DNA from 2 places in the Streptococcus sp. F2 genome. Region 1 is predicted to be linked to the other one. Evidence: predicted binding sites of a transcription regulator. Region 1 holds the regulator's gene; the other holds the start of a gene.
The links. Region 1 encodes HrcA, which represses chaperone genes, less so after heat shock. Its sites were predicted from a motif close to TTAGCACTCNNNNNNNNNGAGTGCTAA; they were not measured.
Positions count from the first base shown of each region.

Region 2: a site for HrcA is predicted at 1,574-1,600, ahead of ACYTR8_RS05770 (ATP-dependent Clp protease ATP-binding subunit). Genes of this name have one in related genera too.

Region 1 is NZ_JBWKAI010000030.1:15,561-19,778, reverse strand. It holds gene ACYTR8_RS08760 (histidine phosphatase family protein) at 1-28, shown strand, start outside; gene ACYTR8_RS08755 (M15 family metallopeptidase) at 18-761, shown strand; gene ACYTR8_RS08750 (glycoside hydrolase family 73 protein) at 758-1,327, shown strand; gene hrcA (heat-inducible transcriptional repressor HrcA) at 1,462-2,496, shown strand; gene grpE (nucleotide exchange factor GrpE) at 2,538-3,080, shown strand; gene dnaK (molecular chaperone DnaK) at 3,198-4,218, shown strand, end outside.
Region 2 is NZ_JBWKAI010000014.1:27,664-31,881, reverse strand. It holds gene ACYTR8_RS05785 (amino acid ABC transporter ATP-binding protein) at 1-372, opposite strand, end outside; gene ACYTR8_RS05780 (amino acid ABC transporter permease) at 372-1,058, opposite strand; gene ACYTR8_RS05775 (DUF1797 family protein) at 1,186-1,416, opposite strand; gene ACYTR8_RS05770 (ATP-dependent Clp protease ATP-binding subunit) at 1,715-4,006, shown strand; gene ACYTR8_RS05765 (NUDIX domain-containing protein) at 4,124-4,218, shown strand, end outside.

The sequences.
Region 1 (4,218 bases):
AATAGAAGCAATATCAGATGAAGCATAATCATTTTAAATTATTATTACAAACACTGGTTGTGCTGCTCTTTGTCGGAGGTATTTACCTCTTTATTAAGCCAGAGAAGCAGGCCACCAAGACGCCTTCAAGTCAACAGGCAAGCAGTCAAAAAGTGGTCAAAAATAGCAAAGAGTCCACAGGGCTTCCTAAAGTCTCTCCAAAAGATTGGGAATTGATTTTAGTGAACCGAGACCATATGACTGAGGAATTAAGCCCAGAATTGGTTGATGTGAATGGGGTGTCGGTGGACAAGCGTATTGAACAGGCTACTGCTGATTTTTTAGCGGCAGCTCAGGCTATTGACCCACAAGAGCACCTTATTTCAGGCTATCGCTCCGTAGCTTACCAAGCAGAGCTTTACCAATCATATATTGATCAAGAAATGGCTAACGATCCCAGTTTGACTCAGGAGGCTGCCGAAGCTTTGATTCAAACGTATTCACAACCTGCGGGAGCTAGTGAGCATCAGACAGGGCTTGCTATTGATATGAGTACCGTGGATAGTTTAAATGCTAGTGATCCTCAAGTGGCTCAAGCTGTTCAAAAAATAGCACCTGAATATGGTTTTGTGCTCCGCTTTCCCGATGGTAAAACCAAAAGCACAGGAGTAGGGTATGAAGATTGGCACTACCGTTATGTCGGTAAAGCCTCCGCTCGCTACATGACCAAGCACCGCCTAACCCTCGAAGAATATATCAGTGCTCTAAAGGAGAAACAATGAGAAGTCGACTGAAATTTCCCTACTTTATCACCTTGCTCCTCTTCTTTTTAGTTTTGATCATTAGCCCACTCCTTTTTAATGGTAGAATGGCTAGCGCGACAAATGAAGTCAACGTTGGTTACAGTCAAGACCAATTTATCAAAACCCTTGCGCCAGAAGTTAAACCTCTAGCAGAACATTATGGGATTAGGCCTTCCATTTTGATTGGCCAAATTCTTCTAGAAACTGACAATGGAAGAACTTTACTGGCTGCTAAGTATCATAATCTCTTTTCTAAGGAGGCTGACTTAGGTCAGCCCGGCATCAGGTTAAAAGATTCCCTAAAAAGTGGGCAAGTTGTTCGATATGCTGTGTATAAGGATAGGGAAAGTTCTATCAGAGATTATTTGAGTATGCTTAGCCAAGGGCAACAGATTGATAAACGACTATATCGAAGCTTGGCAACCGAAAAAGGTTATAAGGCTCCAGCGCAGAGTCTACAAGATTATCGTTATAGCGAGGACACTACCTATGCCAAACGATTGATTAAAGTGATTGAAGAGAAAGACCTGACAAGTTATGATTGATAAAATTAGCACTCTAAAAAAAGAGTGCTAATTTTTTGAGTTTTTTCCTTGACATGTGTTTGGGAAGGAGTATAATGGAAATATAAATTAGCAGTCAGATATATAGAGTGCTAAGCGAAAGGAGTGATTGGTTTGTGATTACCGAGCGTCAAAATGACATCTTAAATCTCATCGTGGAATTATTTACACAGACTCATGAACCAGTCGGCTCAAAAGCTTTACAGTTGGCCATTGACTCAAGTAGTGCCACGATTAGAAATGATATGGCAAAGCTAGAAAGGCTAGGCCTTCTGGAAAAAGCACATACTTCTAGTGGACGGATGCCGAGTGCAGCAGGATTTAAGTATTTCGTGGAGCACTCGCTCAGTTTAGATAGTATTGATGAGCAAGATGTTTATCAGTTGGTCAAGGCCTTCGATTTTGAAGCCTTTAGACTAGAAGATCTTCTCGCTAAAGCCAGTCAGATTCTAGCAGATATCACAGGGTATACGGCTGTTATTTTAGATGTGGAACCTGCTAGGCAGAAATTAACAGCCTTTGATATTGTTCAATTATCAAATCATGATGCCTTAGCGGTGCTAACTTTGGATGAATCAAAACCTCTAACCGTTCAGTTTGCCATCCCTAAAAACTTTCTTAGCAAGGATCTTTTGGTTCTCAAGGAGATCGTGGATGAGCGCTTACTAGGTAGGGATGTGATGGATGTTCACTATAAATTACGAACAGAAATTCCGCAGATTGTTCAAAAGTATTTCACAGTTACTGACAATGTTTTAGATTTATTTGATTACATTTTTGAAGGGCTTTTTCAAGAGACCGTTTTTGTTTCTGGAAAAGTAGCAGCTCTGGACTATGCTGGCCTAGCTACTTATCAGTTCCTTGACCATGAGCAGAGACTTGCTTTGTCGATTAGGCAAAGCATGGCTGAAGATGACATGGCTATGGTGCGAGTAGCAGATAGCAAAGAGGCTGCTTTAGCGAATGTGACCTTGTTGACCTACAAATTTTTGATTCCTTATCGTGGATTTGGACTACTTAGTCTGATTGGGCCTATTGATATGGACTATCGTCGTAGTGTCAGCTTGATTAATGTTATTGGGCGTATTCTAGCTGTTAAATTACGAGATTACTACCGTTATTTGAACAGTAATCACTATGAAGTTAACTAAGGCTAGCTGATGCAATGAAAAAGTAAGAAAGAGGTGTTACCTTGTCAAAAAAAGCAAAAGAAGAGCAAGTCAAGGAAGAGTCGCTTGACCAAACTGTTGAAGTAGAAGAAGTATCAACAGAAGAAGTGGTTGAGGAAACTCCTGAAAAAACAGACTTGGAATTGGCCAATGAGCGTGCCGAGGAGTTTGAAAACAAATACCTTCGTGCTCATGCAGAAATGCAAAACATCCAACGCCGTGCTAATGAAGAACGTCAAAACTTGCAACGTTACCGGTCGCAAGACTTAGCGAAAAAAATTCTCCCAAGTCTTGATAACTTAGAACGTGCGTTAGCAGTTGAGGGGTTAACAGACGACGTTAAAAAGGGACTTGAAATGGTTCAAGAAAGTCTCGTTCAAGCCCTTAAAGAAGAGGGTATCGAAGAAGTTGCTGTGGAAAGTTTTGATCACAATTTGCACATGGCAGTTCAAACCTTGCCAGCTGATGATGAACACCCAGCAGATAGTATTGCACAGGTATTCCAAAAAGGTTATAAACTCCATGAACGCTTGCTAAGACCAGCCATGGTTGTTGTTTATAATTAATTTTGGTGACTGCGCAGCGATTGCGAAGGCACTGAGCTCAAAAAGAAAACACAAACCTTCGACCGCCAAGTCGTTAAACTAGACTAGTATAAGAAAAATATAAAAGAGGTATGACACATGTCTAAAATTATCGGTATTGACTTAGGAACAACAAACTCAGCAGTTGCAGTTCTTGAAGGAACTGAATCAAAAATTATTGCTAACCCAGAAGGAAACCGTACAACACCATCTGTTGTGTCTTTCAAAAATGGTGAAATCATTGTGGGTGATGCTGCAAAACGCCAAGCAGTCACAAACCCAGAAACAATCATCTCAATCAAATCTAAAATGGGTACTTCTGAAAAAGTTGCTGCAAATGGTAAAGAATACACACCACAAGAAATCTCAGCTATGATTCTTCAATACCTTAAAGGTTATGCTGAAGACTACCTTGGGGAAAAAGTAACCAAAGCGGTTATCACAGTTCCTGCCTACTTTAACGATGCGCAACGTCAAGCGACAAAAGATGCGGGTAAAATCGCTGGTCTTGAAGTAGAACGTATTGTCAACGAACCAACAGCGGCAGCACTTGCTTATGGTCTTGATAAAACAGATAAAGAAGAAAAAATCTTGGTCTTTGACCTTGGTGGTGGTACCTTTGACGTTTCAATCCTTGAATTAGGTGATGGTGTCTTTGACGTATTGGCAACAGCAGGTGATAACAAACTTGGTGGTGATGATTTTGACCAAAAAATCATTGATTTCTTAGTCGAAGAATTCAAGAAAGAAAATGGTATTGACCTTTCTCAAGACAAAATGGCGCTTCAACGTTTGAAAGATGCTGCTGAGAAAGCTAAAAAAGATTTGTCAGGTGTCACTCAAACTCAAATCTCATTGCCATTTATCACTGCAGGTGCTGCTGGTCCTCTTCACTTAGAAATGAGCTTGTCTCGTGCTAAATTTGACGACCTTACTCGCGACCTTGTAGAACGTACGAAAACTCCAGTTCGTCAAGCCCTTTCAGATGCAGGCTTGTCATTGTCAGAAATCGACGAAGTTATCCTTGTTGGTGGATCAACTCGTATCCCAGCAGTTGTCGAAGCGGTTAAAGCTGAAACTGGTAAAGAACCAAACAAATCTGTAAACCCTGATGAAGTAG
Region 2 (4,218 bases), on a different contig from region 1:
CAGTACCAAAGCCATTTTGTCAGCTTCTGCTTTAGAAATGCCTTTCGTTTTAATAGGTGACAAGGTAATATTGTCTATAACGGTCATATTAGGGAAAAGATTAAATTGTTGAAATACCATTCCCATTTTTTCACGCATTGTAAAAATGTCATTTCTTTTATCTGTAATGTCAATGCCTTCAAACGTTATCTGACCTTTCGTAGGAACCTCAAGAAGGTTCATGGTACGAAGTAAAGTTGATTTTCCAGAACCAGAAGGGCCAATAATCACCACGACTTCTCCTGGCATAATATTTAAATCAATTCCTTTAAGCACCTCGTTTTGCCCATAATATTTGTGTAACGCTTTTATTGCAATAATAGGTTCCGTCATTAATGATTACCTCCTTGTGCCATACGACGCTCTAAGACTGCCAATAATTGTGACAGCACTGTCGTGACCATTAAATAGTAAAAAGCAGCAACTAGTAAAGGAGCAATTGGAGAATAGGTAGCTGTTGCTACTGACTGAGCTCCATTCCAAAGTTCCATAACACCAATAGTTTGCAAGAGAGCACTATCTTTAATGATCGTGATAAATTCATTGCCTAAAGCAGGAAGAATATTCTTAAAGGCTTGAGGCAAAATCACATAGCGCATGGCATTTCGAGGGCGGATACCTAGTGAATAGGCTGCTTCAAGTTGCCCTTTTGGAACAGCTTCAATACCCGCTCTAACAATTTCTGAAATGTAGGCACCGCTATTCAACGAAATGATAATAATACCAGGAAGTAATCTTGAAAAATCTAAATTCAAAACTCCAAAACCGATAGTTGGCATTTGATTAAAATGCATCCAAGCAAAGGCAATCATAATTTGAACAACCATTGGTGTCCCACGAAAAATCCACACATAAGTATTGACTAGCCAAGTCAAAGGCTTTATTTGAGTACGTTTGATTAGTGTTACCAAAACCCCAATAATGGTTCCAAAAAAGACGACACTAGCCGAAATCATAATGGTGACAAGAACACCATAGTTAAAGTAGGCCCAGTATTTGGGCAAAAATGATAAATCCATCTATATCTCCTTATAAGTCCTAAGGTCACAACAATAAAGATAATTATACCATTCAATGAATATTAATACAATACTTTTTTGGCAATAAAAAAACCTGCCTCAGGCAAGTCTCTTTATGATATACAGCTTAATATAATAAATCGTAGATTTCCATTGCAATCAAGTCAATACTATCAAAGGAATATGACTCACGCGCTTCAATATCACGCAATGTGAAAACTGGTCCGTTTTCCGGGTCATTTGAAAAGGCAACTTCTGCTACAACAACACCATCACGTTCAAAATTTCGCTTGAGATTACCGCCATCTGTTACCATCAATTCCAAACGATTGATGATTCTCACCAAATGTGATTCCATTTCGTTTCTCCTATTCGTTTTTTATCCCTATTATTTTAACACAATTCGCGCCAAACAAACAAGAAAAGTAGCATTTTTCTTCACATTTTCCCATTTTTAGCCTTTAGTGCCTCCTACCTCTTAACCTTTTGAAAAATAGCAGGGCTGACAAGATCAGTTATCACTCTATCCCTGACAGTGCTAACATCATAAGCTTTTTACTTGATTTCCAAAACAGTGGTGCTATAATATGAGTATAAAGTTTGACCATTTTTGACTAAATGACTTTGACTTTTAGATAAACCCTTGGAGGTATATTATGCTTTGTCAAAATTGTAATTTAAACGAATCAACCATTCACCTCTACACGAATGTTAATGGAAAACAAAAACAAGTTGACCTTTGTCAAAACTGTTATCAAATCATGAAGACTGACGCTACTAATCCTATTTTAGGTGGTCTAAATGGAGGTCAAAGAGCCCAAGAACGCTCATCCAACCCCTTCTTTGATGACTTTTTTGGTGATTTAAATAATTTTAGAGCCTTTGGCAACCTTCCAAATACCCCACCTACTCAGGCAGGGCAAAGTGGAAATGGTGGGGGACGCCATGGTGGTCATTTCAATGGGCAACGTCCCACTCAACCACAAACACCAAATCAGCAAGCAAAAGGCTTGCTAGAAGAATTTGGCATTAATGTGACCGATATTGCAAGACATGGTGATATTGACCCTGTCATCGGTCGAGATGACGAGATTACACGTGTCATCGAGATTCTTAACCGTCGGACTAAAAATAACCCTGTGCTTATTGGAGAACCAGGAGTTGGTAAAACAGCTGTTGTAGAAGGTCTAGCTCAGAAAATTGTAGATGGCACAGTACCTCACAAATTGCAAGGTAAGCAAGTGATTCGTCTAGATGTGGTTAGTCTTGTTCAAGGCACAGGTATCCGTGGTCAATTCGAAGAACGTATGCAAAAATTAATGGAAGAAATTCGTCAGCGCAAAGATGTGATTCTCTTTATTGATGAAATTCATGAAATTGTAGGTGCTGGTTCTGCTGGAGATGGCAATATGGATGCTGGCAATATTTTAAAACCAGCCTTGGCCCGTGGTGAGTTGCAACTCGTTGGTGCTACTACCTTAAATGAATACCGTATTATTGAAAAAGATGCTGCCTTGGAGCGGCGGATGCAGCCGGTGAAAGTTGACGAACCTTCTGTAGAAGAAACCATTACCATCTTAAAAGGTATCCAACCCAAATATGAAGACTATCATCATGTCAAATATAGCCCAGCAGCTATCGAGGCTGCTGCACACTTATCCAATCGCTACATCCAAGACCGATTCCTCCCTGATAAGGCCATTGACCTTCTGGACGAAGCTGGTTCAAAAATGAATTTAACCCTTAATTTTGTTGACCCTAAAGAGATTGACAAACGTCTGATTGAAGCAGAAAACCTCAAGGCTCAAGCAACTCGTGACGAAGATTACGAACGAGCAGCCTATTTCCGTGATCAAATTGCGAAATACAAGGAAATGCAAGCTCAAAAAGTCGACGAACAGGATATTCCTATCATTACTGAAAAAACCATTGAAGCCATCATTGAACAAAAAACCAATATTCCAGTTGGCGACTTGAAAGAAAAAGAACAATCTCAACTCGTTAATTTGGCTAATGATTTGAAAGCTCACGTGATTGGCCAAGATGATGCCGTTGACAAAATTGCCAAGGCCATTCGCCGAAACCGTGTGGGATTGGGAACTCCAAATCGTCCTATTGGTTCTTTCTTATTCGTTGGGCCAACAGGTGTTGGTAAAACAGAATTGTCTAAGCAACTAGCTATTGAACTCTTTGGCTCTGCTGACAATATGATTCGCTTTGATATGTCCGAATACATGGAAAAACATGCCGTTGCTAAATTAGTCGGGGCTCCTCCTGGTTATGTGGGCTATGAAGAAGCTGGCCAGTTGACGGAACAAGTTCGCCGCAACCCATATTCACTTATTCTCTTAGATGAGGTGGAAAAGGCTCATCCTGACGTCATGCATATGTTTTTACAAGTTCTTGATGATGGCCGTTTAACAGATGGTCAAGGACGGACAGTCAGCTTCAAAGATACTATTATTATCATGACCTCTAATGCCGGAACAGGTAAAAGCGAAGCTTCTGTTGGATTTGGTGCAGCTAGAGAAGGACGAACAAGCTCTGTCCTTGGTGAATTAAGTAACTTCTTCAGCCCAGAGTTCATGAACCGTTTCGATGGTATTATTGAATTTAAGGCCTTGAGCAAAGATAACCTCTTGCATATCGTTGATTTAATGCTGGAAGATGTTAATAAGCGCTTAGGCTATAATGGGATTCACCTTGATGTGACACAAAAAGTCAAAGAAAAATTAGTAGATTTAGGCTATGATCCTAAAATGGGTGCTCGACCACTCCGTCGTACCATCCAAGATTATATCGAAGATGCGATTACGGACTACTATTTGGAACACCCCACTGAAAAGGACTTGCGTGCCATAATGACAAGTAACGGTAATATCATGATTAAAGCTGCCAAAAAAGATGAAACGGTAACAGCTAAACAAGATCAGACCGACGAGAACTAAACCTAAAAGAGAGTTTTCTCATTGAAACTCTCTTTTTTTCGTGAACTAGTCAAAAGAAAACATTTTTATAAGAATAATAGCTCAAAATTTAGTATAATAAGAAAAAGGAGGGATACGATGACAATTCCAACATTCGGTAACTATAGCGACCATGAAAACTATGTGGCACGGTATGGTGTTTATGCCATCATTCCTAATCAAGAACGGACCAA